Regions from separate parts of the Mesorhizobium sp. Cs1299R1N1 genome, predicted to be linked through region 2. Evidence: predicted binding sites of a transcription regulator. Region 2 holds the regulator's gene; the other holds the start of a gene.
The links. Region 2 encodes LexA, which represses DNA repair genes until DNA is damaged. Its sites were predicted from a motif close to TGTTCNNNNTGTGTTCNG; they were not measured.

Region 1: O7A70_RS25395 (ATP-dependent helicase) is a predicted target of LexA. The motif match lies at 3,972-3,989, and genes of this name have one in related genera.

The regions. Positions count from the first base shown of each region.
Region 1 is NZ_JAPYKR010000012.1:233,571-240,667, reverse strand. It holds gene O7A70_RS25415 (dienelactone hydrolase family protein) at 1-593, opposite strand, end outside; gene O7A70_RS25410 (hypothetical protein) at 839-994, shown strand; gene O7A70_RS25405 (hypothetical protein) at 1,004-1,438, shown strand; gene O7A70_RS25400 (glucose/quinate/shikimate family membrane-bound PQQ-dependent dehydrogenase) at 1,467-3,782, opposite strand; gene O7A70_RS25395 (ATP-dependent helicase) at 4,030-6,741, shown strand; gene O7A70_RS25390 (ferritin family protein) at 6,780-7,094, opposite strand.
Region 2 is NZ_JAPYKR010000004.1:147,739-154,835, reverse strand. It holds gene O7A70_RS10620 (ComEC/Rec2 family competence protein) at 1-2,273, shown strand, start outside; gene lexA (transcriptional repressor LexA) at 2,267-3,010, opposite strand; gene O7A70_RS10610 (GntR family transcriptional regulator) at 3,418-4,191, opposite strand; gene O7A70_RS10605 (ABC transporter substrate-binding protein) at 4,345-5,331, shown strand; gene O7A70_RS10600 (ABC transporter ATP-binding protein) at 5,390-6,169, shown strand; gene O7A70_RS10595 (ABC transporter permease) at 6,175-7,097, shown strand, end outside.

The DNA.
Region 1 (7,097 bases), on a different contig from region 2:
GCGTTGACGGCCAGCATATTGGCGGTGCCGCCGCCCCAGCAGAAGCCGATGGCGCCGACCTTGCCATTGCCGTCCTTGTCGGCCTTGAGGAAGGCGACGGTCGCCACGCCGTTGGCCACGGTCTGCGCCGCGTCGAGTTTCCCGAACATGTCGCGCGCCTTGTCCTCATCAGTGGGCGTGCCGCCGAGCGGCGACAGGAAATCGGGCGCGAGCGCCACGAAGCCCTCCAGCGCCACGCGCCGGGCGACGTCGCGGATATGCGGGTTGAGCCCCCTGTTTTCATGGATGACGATGACGGTGCCGAGCTTGCCGGTCTGGTTTGCCGGTTTGACCAGATAGCCTTTCATCTCGCCGCCGCTGCCGGGATAGGTGATGTCCTCGCCTTTCACGCGGGGATCGTTTTCGGCCACGATCGCCGCCTGGGCGGAGTTCGCCGCCAGCATCGGCACGATCGCGGCGGCCGCGGCACCTGATCCGGCAAGCCTGGTCAACTGCTCCATGAAGCGGCGGCGATCCAGCGTCAGATGCGTGTATTCGTCATAAGCGTCGATCATCGCCTGGGTGATGACGGGTTTGGTGGTGACGTTGGCCATCGGCTTCCTCGCTCTCTCGACTTCGGTGTCCTTGCCGGGCGCAAGATAGGGGCGAGCCTCTTATCGTCCAGTCACCGGACCGTGACATCTCGCTGTCCTCCCGGCCGACAATCGGTCGGCTGGAAGATCATCACGTTTTTGTCATCGGTGACAAATCTTGATGGCGCTGCCACAATAGTGGGGGAAACTCATAAAACGGTCGCGTCATGGTACGGTGCGGCCACGGTCCTGAAGGAGCGACACCGATGACCATGACCTCGCCGATCCTGGCAACCGCCTTCGTGGCAGCAGTGGCCGCCGTTCTGGCGATGCGCGCGGCTGTTGTCGCGGCGAGCCGCAAGTCCATGGTCAAAGTTCGCAGCCGCCGGCGTCAGCCCACAAACATGAAAACCCAAGGTTGAGGTGAAGTCATGAACGTCCAGGACATCGTGAACACCGTCTCGCAGAAGGCCGGTCTCGACCAGGCTACGACCGAAAAGGTCGTCGGCACCATTTTTTCGGTGCTGGAGCACGAGGCCGAAGGCACCAGCGCGTCTTCGTTTTTCGCCAAGATCCCCGGCGCCGACGATCTTGCGCACCAATATGACGTCATGGCCGCCGCGCCGGCCGGCGGCGGCGGCTTCCTGTCGTCGCTGCAAGGTGCGCTTGGCGGCGTTCTCGGCGAGAAAGCCGGCGCACTGGTCAACGGCCTCGCCGCGCTCAAGGCATCCGGCCTCGACATGGCTCAGATCCAGAAGGCCGGCGAGACGCTCGTCCAGCAGGCCGAGGCCGCCGCCGGCCCCGGTTTGACCAACCAGGTGCTCGGTTCGGTGCCCAGCCTGAAGGCCCATCTGGGGCTCGGCTGATCGTCGGATCGCCGAACCCCGGCACCGCCTATTTCGGCAGAGCGTAGGCCATCACATAATCGCCCGGCTTGGTGCCGACCGAGCCGTGGCCGCCGGCGACGATGACCACGAACTGCCGCCCGTCGGCGACCGTATAGGTCATCGGCGTCGATTGCCCTCCGGCCGGCAGCCGCGCCCGCCAGAGCTGCTTGCCCGATGTAAGGTCGTAGGCGCGCAGATAGTCGTCGACGGCGGCACCCAGGAAGGCAACACCGCCGGCCGTGATCATCGGTCCGCCAATGCCGGGCACCCCGACCTTCAGCGGCAGCGGCAGTGGCGTCATGTCGTAGACGGTGCCGTTGCGGTGCTTGTAGGCAATGGTACCGGTCCTCAGATCGACGCCCGCGACATAACCCCAGGGCGGCGCCTGGCACGGAATGCCGAGCGGCGACAGGAACGGTCCCATCACCACCGCATAGGGCGCGCCGTCATTGCGGTTCAGCCCCTGCTCGCTGCCCTTGGTGTCGCCCGGCGGCGGCACGTCGGCGCGGGGGATCAGCCTGGACGTGAAGGCGAGATAAGTCGGCATGCCGAACATCACCTGCCGCACCGGATCGACCGCCACGCCGCCCCAGTTGAAAGTGCCGAAATTGCCGGGGTAGACCAACGATCCCTGCAGCGAGGGCGGCGTGTAGCGGCCTTCATAGCGCAATTTGTGGAGCGCGATCCGGCAGGCCAGCTGGTCGAACATGGTGATGCCCCACATATCGGCCTCGGTCAGCGGCGGCGGGCTGAAGGAAAGGTCGGATGCCGGCTGCGTCGGCGATGTGTGATCTCCTTCGATGGCGCCGCCCGGCGCCGGCACGTCCTTGACGGGGATGACCGGCTCGCCGGTGCGCCGGTCGAGCACATAGAGGTCGCCCTGCTTGGTCGGCCCGACGAGTGCGGGCACGACGGAGCCGTCAGCCTTGGTGATGTCGACCAGGCTCGGCTGCGCCGGCACGTCCATGTCCCAAAGGTCATGGTGCACGGTCTGGCGCACCCATTTCAACTGCCCGGTGTTGAGGTCGAGCGCGGTGATCGAGGAGGAGAATTTCTCGACATTGGCGCTGCGGCCCATGCCGAGCTGGTCCGGCGTCTGGTTGCCGAGCGGCACGTAGAGCAGGCCGAGCTTCTCGTCGGCGCTCGGCGTCGACCACATATTGGGCGAGTTGGCGGTGTAGGTCTGGTCGGCCGCCAGCGGCGTCGTCTGGTCCGGATTGCCGGAATCCCAGTTCCACAGCAGCTTTCCGGTGCTCGCATCATAGGCGCGGATGACGCCGGACGGCTCCTGCGTCGAATAATTGTCGTTGACCGCGCCGCCGACGATGATCTTGCCGCCCGCGATCAGCGGCGCCGAAGTCGAGTAGTAATAGCCCGACTTCGGATACGGCATGTTGGCCAACAAATTGAGCGTGCCGCCCTCGGCGAAGGCCGGGCAAACCTGCCCGTTGGCGGCGTCGAGCGCGATCAGCCGGGCATCCGAGGTCGGCAGGTAGACGCGTGCCGCGCAGGGCTGACCGGCGGCGCCCGCGGCATCGGCATAATAGGAGACGCCGCGGCAGGTCTGGTGCTGGCGATCCTTGTCGAGCTTGACCTTGGGGTCGTAGCGCCACTTCTCCTTGCCGGTCGCCGCATCGACGGCGATGGCGAAGTTGTGCGGCGTGCAGATATAGAGCGTGTCGCCAATTTTAAGTGGTGTCACCTGGTAGGTGGTCTCGCCGACATCATCCGGGCCCTTCACGTCACCGGTGCGGTAGGTCCATGCCGGCTGCAGATTGGCGACATTGTCCGGCGTGATCTGGTCGAGCGGCGAATAGCGCTGGCCGAACTGCGTGCGCCCGTAATAGTGCCATTCGCCCGCCGGCACATCGCCGCCGAGATTGGCGTTGGGGATCACCTTGTCGGTGTCGAGCGCGCCGCCGATGTCCTTCGGGTCCGCGGTCATCGAATAGCCGGCCACCGCCAGCGATGCCAGCACGGCAAGGATCAGAGGCGCGCGGCCGTCCGGACCGGCAAGGCCCCGCCGCGCCCACGGCGTCAGCAGCCACAGCGCCACCAGCACGATGATGCCGCCGCGCGGGCCGAGTTCCCACCAGTCGAAGCCGGTTTCCCAGACCGCCCAGGCCAGCGTGCCGAGCACGATTGCCGCATAGAGCCAGAGCGCCGTGGAACGGCGCCGGTAGAGCAGCCAGGCGGCGATCAGGAAGGCGAGACCGACAATGATGTAGTACCAGCTGCCGCCCAGCGAGACCAACCAGATACCGCCGGCGCCGACCGCCAGGCCGATGAGGAAGAGGATGACGGAGGTGATGGTGACAGCCAAGATGATACTCCTTCGACTGTTGCGCGCATGAGGCGGCCTTGGGCAACCCGGCATTGTGTGCTGCCCCCTGCGCAACTTTCTCCCGACCGCCGCGCCTGTCAAGCGTGGGTCATGGGTCCGCGGCGGCAACCTCGTTTGTTCACAACGCCGGCCGCCATGTCGCTCAAGTGGCCGTATCGGGCAGTTTACCGGAACAAAACGTAGACAGTTCTGGTCTTTCGCTACCGAATCACTACATTCGGGGGCGATGTCCGGCTTTTCCGAAGACATGCCCTTTTTCGACGAACCCGATGCGCGGCCCACGGCCCCGTCGGGCATTGCCGCGCGCGCCATGGCTGCCCGCGGCGGCCAAAACAACGCGCCGGACTATCTGAGGGGGCTTAACCCCGAGCAGCGGCTTGCGGTGGAGACCACCGAAGGCCCGGTTCTGGTGCTGGCCGGCGCCGGCACCGGCAAGACCCGCGTGCTGACCACCCGCATCGCCCACATCCTTGCCACCGGCAGGGCCTTTCCCTCGCAGATCCTGGCGGTGACCTTCACCAACAAGGCCGCGCGCGAGATGAAGCAGCGCATCGGCATCCTGATCGGCGAAGGCAATGTCGAGGGCATGCCCTGGCTCGGCACCTTCCACTCGATCGGCGTGAAGCTGCTACGCCGCCATGCCGAGCTTGCCGGCCTGAGATCCGACTTCACCATCCTCGACACCGACGACGTCGTGCGGCTGATCAAGCAGCTCATCCAGGCCGAGGGCCTGGATGACAAGCGCTGGCCCGCGAAACAGTTCGCCCAGATGATCGACGGCTGGAAGAACAAGGGCCAGGGCCCGGCCGACATCGCCGAGGGCGATGCGCGCAGCTTCGCCAACGGCAAGGGCCGCGAGCTCTACAAGGCCTATCAGGAGCGCCTGCAGACGCTGAACGCCTGCGATTTCGGCGACCTGCTCTGCCACCCGATCCGCATCTTCCGCGCCAATCCCGATGTGCTGAAGGACTATCACCGGCGCTTCAAATACATCCTCGTCGACGAATACCAGGACACCAACACCGCCCAGTACATGTGGCTGCGCCTCCTGGCGCAAAGGCCCGAAGGCAAGCCGATCTCCCCCCATGTGGGGGAGATGTCCGGTAGGACAGAGGGGGGCGCCTCGCGCCGACAGGCTGGCGGGACAGCGCCTGTCGACTCCGGCGACATCTCCCCCACAAGGGGGGAGATTGGGCGCTCTTCATCCGGGGGCGGAGGCAAATCCACCGTCAATATCTGCTGCGTTGGCGACGACGACCAGTCCATCTATGGCTGGCGCGGCGCCGAGGTCGACAACATCCTGCGCTTCGACAAGGATTTTCCCGGCGCCACCATCATCCGGCTGGAGCGCAATTACCGCTCGACCGCGCACATACTGGGCGCCGCCTCCCACCTCATCGCCTACAATGAGGGCCGTTTCGGCAAGACGCTGTTCACCGACCGCAACGATCCCGAGGACGGCAAGGTCAACGTCCACGCCGCCTGGGATTCGGAGGAGGAAGCCCGCGCCATCGGCGAGACCATCGAGGCCTACCAGCGCCAGAAGCATAATTTGAACGACATGGCGATCCTTGTCCGCGCGTCCTTCCAGATGCGCGCCTTCGAGGACCGCTTCATCACGCTCGGCCTGAACTACCGCGTCATCGGCGGCCCGCGTTTTTACGAACGCATGGAAATCCGCGACGCGCTGGCGTTCTTCCGCGTCGTCGCCAACAGCACCGACGACCTCGCCTTTGAGCGCATCGTCAACGTACCCAAGCGCGGCCTGGGCGAAGCGACCATCCGGCAGATCCACGACACTGCGCGCGGCCTGCGCATCCCGATGCTGGAGGCGGCGGGCACACTCGCCGAAAGCGACGAGCTGAAGCCGAAACCCCGCGCCGCCCTGCGCGAGGTCGCGGCCAATTTCGAACGCTGGCAGAAGGCGCTGGAAACCACGCCGCACACCGAGCTCGCCGAGACCATTCTCGAAGAGAGCGGCTACACCGACATGTGGAAGAACGACCGCTCGGCGGAAGCCCCCGGCCGGCTCGAGAACCTGAAGGAGCTGATCCGCTCCATGGAGGAGTATGAATCGCTGCGCTCCTTCCTCGAACATGTCGCCCTGGTCATGGATGCCGAGCAGAATGCAGGGCTCGATGCCGTTTCCATCATGACGCTGCACTCGGCCAAGGGCCTCGAATTCGAGACCGTCTTCCTGCCCGGCTGGGAGGAAGGCCTCTTTCCCCACCAGCGCGCGCTGGACGAAGGCGGCCGCTCAGGCCTGGAGGAAGAGCGGCGGCTCGCCTATGTCGGCCTGACGCGGGCCAAGAAGAACCTGCATATCTGGTTCGTCTCTAACCGCCTCATCCACGGCCTGTGGCAATCGACCATCCCGTCACGCTTCCTCGAGGAACTGCCGGAAGCCCATGTCGAGGTCGCCGAAGCCGGCAACTCCTATGGCGGCTATGGCAATCCCTATGGCGGCGGCTCGTTCGCGTCCGGCCGTGGCGGCGGCCAGGGGGCAGGAAGACAGAACCCGTATGGCGCCTCGCGCTTCGACAATATCGGCGGTAATTCGGGCGGCGGGGAAAAATCCGGCGCCTTCTCCAACACCTATTCGACGCCGGGCTGGCAGCGCGCGCAGGCCAACCGCACCGAGGCGACCGACCGCAACTGGGGCACGCGCTCGGGCCATCAGGTCGAACGCATCGGCTATGGCGAGACCGATTCCGGCTACGGCGCCGGCCGCACCAGCGTGAAGGGCCGCACCATCGACGGCGAACTGGTCGCCAAATCCGTCTCCGACACGCCGTCGGCCTTCAGCGTCGGCGACCGCGTGTTCCACCAGAAATTCGGCAACGGCAATATTTCAGCCATCGAAGGCAACAAGCTGACCATTGACTTCGACAAGGCCGGCCAGAAGCGAGTGCTGGATGGATTTGTCGCGGCGGTGTGAGTTGAATGCGGCTAGCCTCGCAAGGCCGGCTTTCCACCTCAATCCGCCTTCTTCTCGCCCTTCTCCCCGGCCTTCACGATATCCCCTGTCGTAAACAGGATTTCCTTCAGTTCCACGCGCCAGTCCGTCTTCTGGCGCAGCAGGAATTCGAGGTCCATGCCGAAATGCTTGAACTCTTCGCTCTGCGCGTTCTTCATGATCGCCTTGGCTTGCGGGTCCTTCTCCACCGACATGCGCTGTTCGTACCAGCTGATCGCTTCCGCCTCCTCGATCAGCGAGGTGATCATGCGGGCAAAGGTCCGCACTTCCTGCGACAGTTCTTCCGGCGGTTCGTGATACTGGTCGAAACCCATGTC
Region 2 (7,097 bases):
TTGTGCGCATGCGCCGGCAAATCGGCCCGATATCCTTGCCACGCCTGCGTCACGGCGTCGCCAAGGCGGCGGAGCTGGAACTCGACCGGGGCATCGCCTTCCTGCTGGTGCCGGTCTGTCTGGCCGTTGGGGCGATCTGCTACTTTTCGTTGCCATCCGAGCCCGATTTTGCAAAGCCGGTCGCGGTCGTGGTTCTGGCGGCGGTCTGTGCATTCGTCGCGCGCTCCTGGCCGAAAACCCATCTGTGTTTCATGGCACTGCTGTTGTGTGTGCTTGGCCTGCTCGCGGCGAAGGTCGAAACATGGCGAGCCGGAACCCGGATGCTGGGCTCGGAAATCTCGACGCAACTGACCGGCCGCGTGATCTCGCTCGAGGAGATGGAGAGCGGCCGCATCCGGCTGACCATGGACGTGGTTTCGACCGCCCGGCCGAAACTGCGCTACGCGCCTGAAAGGGTCCGGCTTTCGGCACGCAAGATACCGCCCGAAATGACCGCCGGCTCGCTTATCACAGGCTATGCCAAACTGCTGCCGCCGACCGGCCCGGTGCGGCCGGACAGCTACGACTTCTCCTTCGACAGCTATTTCGCCGGCATCGGCGGCAGCGGCTTCTTTCTCGGCAATCCAACGGTTGTCTCCGCCGAAGCCGGTGAGATGCCGCTGCCGGCACGCGTGTTTTCAGGCATCGAAAATGCCCGCGAAGCCATCGCCGACCACATCAGGGGCAGCATTGGCGGCGCCGAAGGCGAGATCGCGGCGGCGCTGATCGTCGGCGTGCGGGCCGGCATTCCCGATGAAATCAACGAAGCGATGCGGCGAACCGGCATCTACCACATCATCTCGATTTCGGGTCTGCATATGGCGCTGGTGGCAGGCACCATCATGGGTCTGCTGCGCGGCGCCTTCGCGCTGTTTCCAGGCTTTTCCGCGCGCCGGCCGGTGAAGAAATACGCCGCCGCCGCCGCACTGTTTTCGATCGCCGCTTATCTCGTCATTTCGGGCGTCGTCGTCGCGGCCGAACGCAGCTTCATCATGCTGGCGGTGATGCTGATCGCCGTCTTGTTCGATCGCGCGGCGCTGACCATGCGCAACCTGGCGATCTCGGCGATCGCCGTTATCCTGGTTTCGCCGCACGAGGTCGTCGGCCCGAGTTTCCAGATGTCGTTCGCGGCAACCGCGGCCTTGGTTGGCGCCTATGCCGGCTGGGCCGACCACCACCAGGGAAAGACGAGGCCTCCGCCGCCAAAGCGATCCCTACCCGGGTTTCTGACGCGAAAATTCCTCTTGGCGACAGGTGGATTGGCCATGACGTCCATCATCGCCGGCAGCGCGACGGCACTGTTTGCCATCTGGCATTTCCAGCGGGTGTCGCCGCTCAGCCTGTTCGCCAATCTGGCCGTCATGCCAATCGTGTCGATCGTGATGTTCCTGGCCGTCGCCAGCGCGTTGCTGATGCCGTTCGGGTTGGATTGGCCGGCTCTCTACCTCATGGGCAAGGGCCTGACAGCGATGATCGCCATATCGGCGTGGATATCGGAGCGCTCTCCGGTCGATGGAGTCGGGCTGATTTCGCAGCAATCCGTGCTGCTGGTCACCGTCGCGCTGGTCATCGCGACGATGGCGACGACGTGGCTCCGGCTCACGGCGGTGCCATTCGCGCTTGCCGGTCTGTTGACTGTGTCGCACACGCGCACGCCCGATGTGCTGATCTCGGAAGATACGCGGTTGGTGGCTCTGTCGATCGGCAATGGCGAACTGGCCGTCAACCGGGAACGTCCGAACGAATTCGCAACCGACAATTGGAAACGCGCTCTGATCTCCGAAACAGTCGTCCTACCGGAAATGTTCGACAAGACGGACGGGCAATTCGATCTTGCCACTCCCACCGACCTGCCGCTGGGATCGCCGTTCTATTGCCGCGAAGGCCTGTGCCTTGCCAGGCACCCTTCCGGCGCGATCATCGCCTATGTCGAAGATCGCAAGAACACCTGGAAGGCCTGCGCTTTCGCCGACCTGATCGTCGTCAATGACGCGACCGCCTATGACGCCTGCCATAATCCGCTGGTTCTCGTCGTCACGAAACGGCAGCTCGCCCGCAAGGGGAGTGCCGCCGTCTTCTTCGATCCCCAGTCGGCCACGAGCCCGGCTGCGATCGAATTCGCCGTCGACGGACCATACCGGCCCTGGCACGAGCAGCGAAAATTCTCACGCGAGGCGCGGGGGTTGGCCCCCTATAAAAAGGCCGACAAGCCCGATGGCAAGCAAGTTCAGTAGCGCCTGATCAGCCCGACAAGCTTGCCCTGCACCTTGACCCGATCCGGTCCGAAGATGCGTGTTTCGTAGGCTGGATTGGCGGCTTCGAGCGCGATCGAGGCGCCCTTGCGGCGGAATCGCTTCAGCGTTGCTTCCTCCTCGTCGACCAGCGCCACGATGATTTCGCCCGGACTTGCTGTATCGGCATTGCGGATGATGACCGTGTCGCCGTCGAAGATACCGGCCTCGATCATCGAGTCGCCCTTGACCTCCAGCGCATAGTGCTCGCCGCCCATGATCATGTCCGGCGGCACCGAAATCGAATGCGTCTGATGCTGGATGGCATCGATCGGCACACCGGCGGCGATACGGCCCATGACGGGGATGGACACGGCTGAAACCGCATCATCGTCGTTGCCGGCCGCGGCCAGGCGGGAAGGCGGCGTCGCCGGCCTGATCTGGCGGCCGAGACTGCCTTGGCCAAGGCTGCCCTGGATGACGCTTGGCGAGAACTTCTTTGCCGCATTGAGGCCCGGCGCGATCGAGTCCGGCAGCCGCAGCACTTCCAGTGCGCGCGCCCGATTGGGTAGCCGGCGAATGAAGCCGCGTTCCTCCAGCGCCGTGATCAGGCGATGGATCCCCGATTTGGAGGCAAGATCGAGTGCTTCCTTCATCTCGTCGAAGGAGGGCGGTATCCCGCTTTCCTTGAGCCGTTCGTGGATGAACATCAGCAGTTCATGTTGCTTGCGTGTCAGCATGGCGGCCCCCAAGGCATTGAACGAAAGGTCTGAACCAGAATCGAAAAACAAACCCAGAACAAACACTATCCGTTCCAGTTGTGTTCCGCAACCGTTTAAAGTTTAATGAATTTGTTAACGCGTCTGAAGTTTTTTGCCGCGACAGCGGACTGCGGCCGACCCTTTCCGCGATCGGCAGGCATTGAAATTGTTTTGGTTAACGGCCTGTGGCCTATCCACTGATGGGCCGTGGCATCAGTCTTTCGGAGGGCTCTTCGCGGGTGGATTGTACAATTTGTGGATCCATTATTCGCGGAACGAAACGAAACCAAAACGCCAACGATTGGTAGCTTTGGGGCGGCGATGGATCCAGGTGCTTGGCCCACTCCGGCCAGCGCATGCCAACAGGCGTCGCGCAAGCGCTGAAGTCACCCGGAACCCGCTTTCAAACTGCCGGCGCGCGCGGCGTATTTGGTCGCGCCGCTGTCTTCGCTATGGACATAGACGTGCAGGGTATAGCCGATATGCGCCGTCATCAGCGCCTTGGCCCGCTCGACGTCACGATCGAGTGCAGCTTCCATGATCGCTGTATGGTGTTCGATCGCAATGGCTTCGCACAATGCCTCCATTGCCTCTTCATAACCGTCCTTCAGGCCAGCCGCGGCCCGCAATGTCGGCGCCAGGCCGAGAAAACGATGATGCCGTCGCAGCTGATCGGCGATGGTCGAGCGGAATCGCATGAGCCAATTGGAAGTCGCCGCGCTCAGCAGCGCCGCATGGAAAGCCTCGTGGTTCTCGTCCCATTTATCGACGGCCGCATCCGAAGGATCGTCGACCGCGGTCTTGCAACGGGAGAGCCGGTAGTGGGCGGTGACAACGGCATCCTCCCACTCCTTGCCGCCTTTTTCCATCGATTCGAGGAACAGGGGTATCTCGACCACCATCCTGGCGCGTGCCAGGTCCTCCAGTTCGGCCCGCGATACCGGAGCGACGGTAAAACCACGATTGCTGATGGCGGTGACCAGGCGTTCGGCCTCCAGCCGCGACAAGGCTTCGCGCAACGGCGTCCAGCCGACACCATAGGTGCCGCGCAGCGCACTCAGCTTGAGCGGGGCCCCGGGCATGAGGCGCGTCGTCAGGATATCGCGCCGCAACAGCTGATAGGCTGCCTCCGTCTTTGTGGAGATCGTTTGATCCTGCATCACGGTCCATCCATCGTCTGGCAGAGGAAAATTATATATGATGTAGGTGCATGGCAAGAATTATATATAATGTTTGACACGGGACGGCGGACTGACCATGATCGCCGCACTAGCCGCGGTGCAAGCGGCGTCGATCAAATCTGGGAGGAAATGATGTTGAAGTCGAAATCCGCTTGGCTGTCGGGTTTGTTCGTGGCCGGCGCATTGATGGTGAGCGCCGGCAGTGCCGCCGCCGATCAGATCCGCATCGGCATCGCCAATTTTGGCGAGCATCCGCAATTGAACGCCGCCATAGCCGGCTTCAAGAAGGCGCTGACAGACAATGGCTTCGTCGACGGCAAGGACGTCGTCTATACGGAGAGCCATACCAATTTCGATGCATCGCTGGTGCCGCAGATGATCGCAAAGCTGCAGGCCGAGCAGCCCAAGCTGATCTACACCATCACCACGCCGGTCTCGCAGATCGCCAAGAAAGCGCTCGCGGGCTCCGGCATTCCGATCGTCTTTGCCGCGGTCACCGATCCGGTGGCGGCCAAGCTCGTGCCGTCGTGGGACTCCGGTGATGAAGGCATGACCGGCGCCACCGATCTTCAGGATGTTGCCGCGGTGATGGCCTTCACCAAGAAGCTGTTACCAAACGCCAAGCGTTTCGGCGTGCCTTACAATCCCGGTGAGGCCAACGACGTTGCCCTGATCGAGAAGATCAAGGCGGCGGCACCGGCCGCCGGCTTCGAGGTCGTGGAAGTCGGCATCGACAACGTCAATGACATCCAGCAACGCATCGCCTCGCTCGCCGGGAAAGCAGATGTGATCTACGGACCGACCTCGAACCTGATCCAGCCGGCGATCGCCGCTGTCTCCGCCGCCGCGCGCCAGGCCGGTATCCCGGTCGTCAACGCCGATGACAGCGCGGTCCGCAACGGCACCGTGCCGGCGAGCTTCGCGGTGAATTATACGCAGGTCGGGATCAACGCCGGCAACATCGCGGCCGAAGTCCTCAAGGGCAAGGATCCCAAGACGATCGCGCCGTCACGCCCGGCCTACAAGGACCACATGGCGTTGATCTCGCGCAAGGCGATGGCTGCGTTCGGCATCGAGATACCGGCTTCGATGGCCGATTGCGGCTGCATCGTCGACTGACATCGGCGCTGTGAGGGTGACGGCGCGGGCGCTGTCACCCTGAGGTCAGGGAGGAACGATGCTCGAGATCCGATCCGCGCGTAAAGTATTCTACAAGGGCCAGGCTGACGAGAAGATCGCGCTGGACGGTCTCAGCCTGTTGCTGGCCACGGGCGAGTTCGGCATCGTCATCGGCTCCAACGGGGCCGGCAAGAGCAGCATGCTTAATGCCATTTCCGGCGCTCTGATCCTCGATTCCGGCCAGATCCTGATCAATGGCGCCGATGTGACTGGTATGCCGGTGCACAAGCGCGCCGCGAGACTGGCTCGCGTATTCCAGGATCCGATGCGCGGCACCGCCGCCAGCATGACGGTTGCGGAAAACATGCTGCTGGCTGATTTGCGCAGCAGCAAGCGCACCTTGCGCCAGGGGCTGAACGCCACCCGCCTTGCGTCCTACAGGGAACGCCTGTCGATACTGGGCCTCGGCCTTGAAAACCGCCTCGACACACGCGTCGACCTGCTCTCGGGCGGGCAGCGGCAATCCTTGTCGCTGATCATGGCGGTCGGCGGATCGCCTGACTTGCTGCTGCTCGACGAGCATACCGCGGCACTCGATCCGCGCACGGCCGAGATTGTCATGCAGGCGACGGTGCGCGCCGTCAGCGCGCTGAAGCTGACGACTTTGATGGTGACCCACAACATGCAGCACGCCGTCGACTATGGCAGCCGCGTGATCATGCTCGACGCGGGCCGCGTCCTTCTGGAAGTTAGCGGCGAGGAGAAGGCGAGGGTCACGGTTATCGATCTGATCGGCCATTTCTCCGTCAAAACCGACCGCATGTTGCTGGCGAGCTGATCATCATGGGTTTTGTTCAGGACGTTCTCGCCAGCTTCGTCGCGATCATGCCGGTCACCTTGGCGCAGAGCCTGATCCTGGCCTTTGTCGTGCTCGGGATCATGATCCCGTTTCGCATGCTGAATTTTCCCGATCTCACCAGCGAAGGCGCTTTTCCGCTGGGCGGCTGCGTCTGCGGCGTTCTCCTTGCCGCCGGCGCATCGCCGCTGATGGGCATCGCCGCCGCCCTCGTTGCCGGCTTCGCGGCGGGCTGCTGTACCGCGTTCATCCATCTGCGCTTCCGCATCCACACGCTTCTTGCCGGCATCCTGATGATGACGATGCTCTACAGCATCAACCTTCGCATCATGGGCAAGTCCAACCTCTCCGTGTTCGGCTCGCCGACGGTGTTCGACTGGGTGCCGTTCGCGCGGCCGGGTTTTCCCGCCAGCAAGATCGTCGTCGCTGGCCTTCTCGCGCTTATCGCCTTCATGCTGCTCTACATGTTCTTCAGGACCGAGAAGGGCACGGCCGTGCGCGCTGTGGGCGCCAATCCTGACATGGCCGAGGCGCAAGGCATCAATGTCTGGGCCGCGACCATAGGCGGTGTCGGGCTGGCGAGCGCGTTTTCGGCGTCAAGCGGCGCGCTGATGGTGCAGTCGCAGGGGTTCGCCGACGTCAATATGGGGCTGGGCATCCTCATCAACGGCCTTGCCGCGCTGATGATCGGCGAGGCCGTCGTCGGCAAGCAGACGGTCTGGCGGCAGTTGCTGGCGCCTTTCGCCGGCGCGATCATCTACTACCAGCTGGTGTCGTTCTGCCTTGCCGCCGGCATGCCGCCGCCTGACCTGAAGCTTGCAACGGGCCTGTTCGTGCTGGCCATGCTTGCCTTGCCCAGCTTGAAGCGCAGCCGGGGACCCGCACCGGTACGCGAAGCCATTCGTGAGTA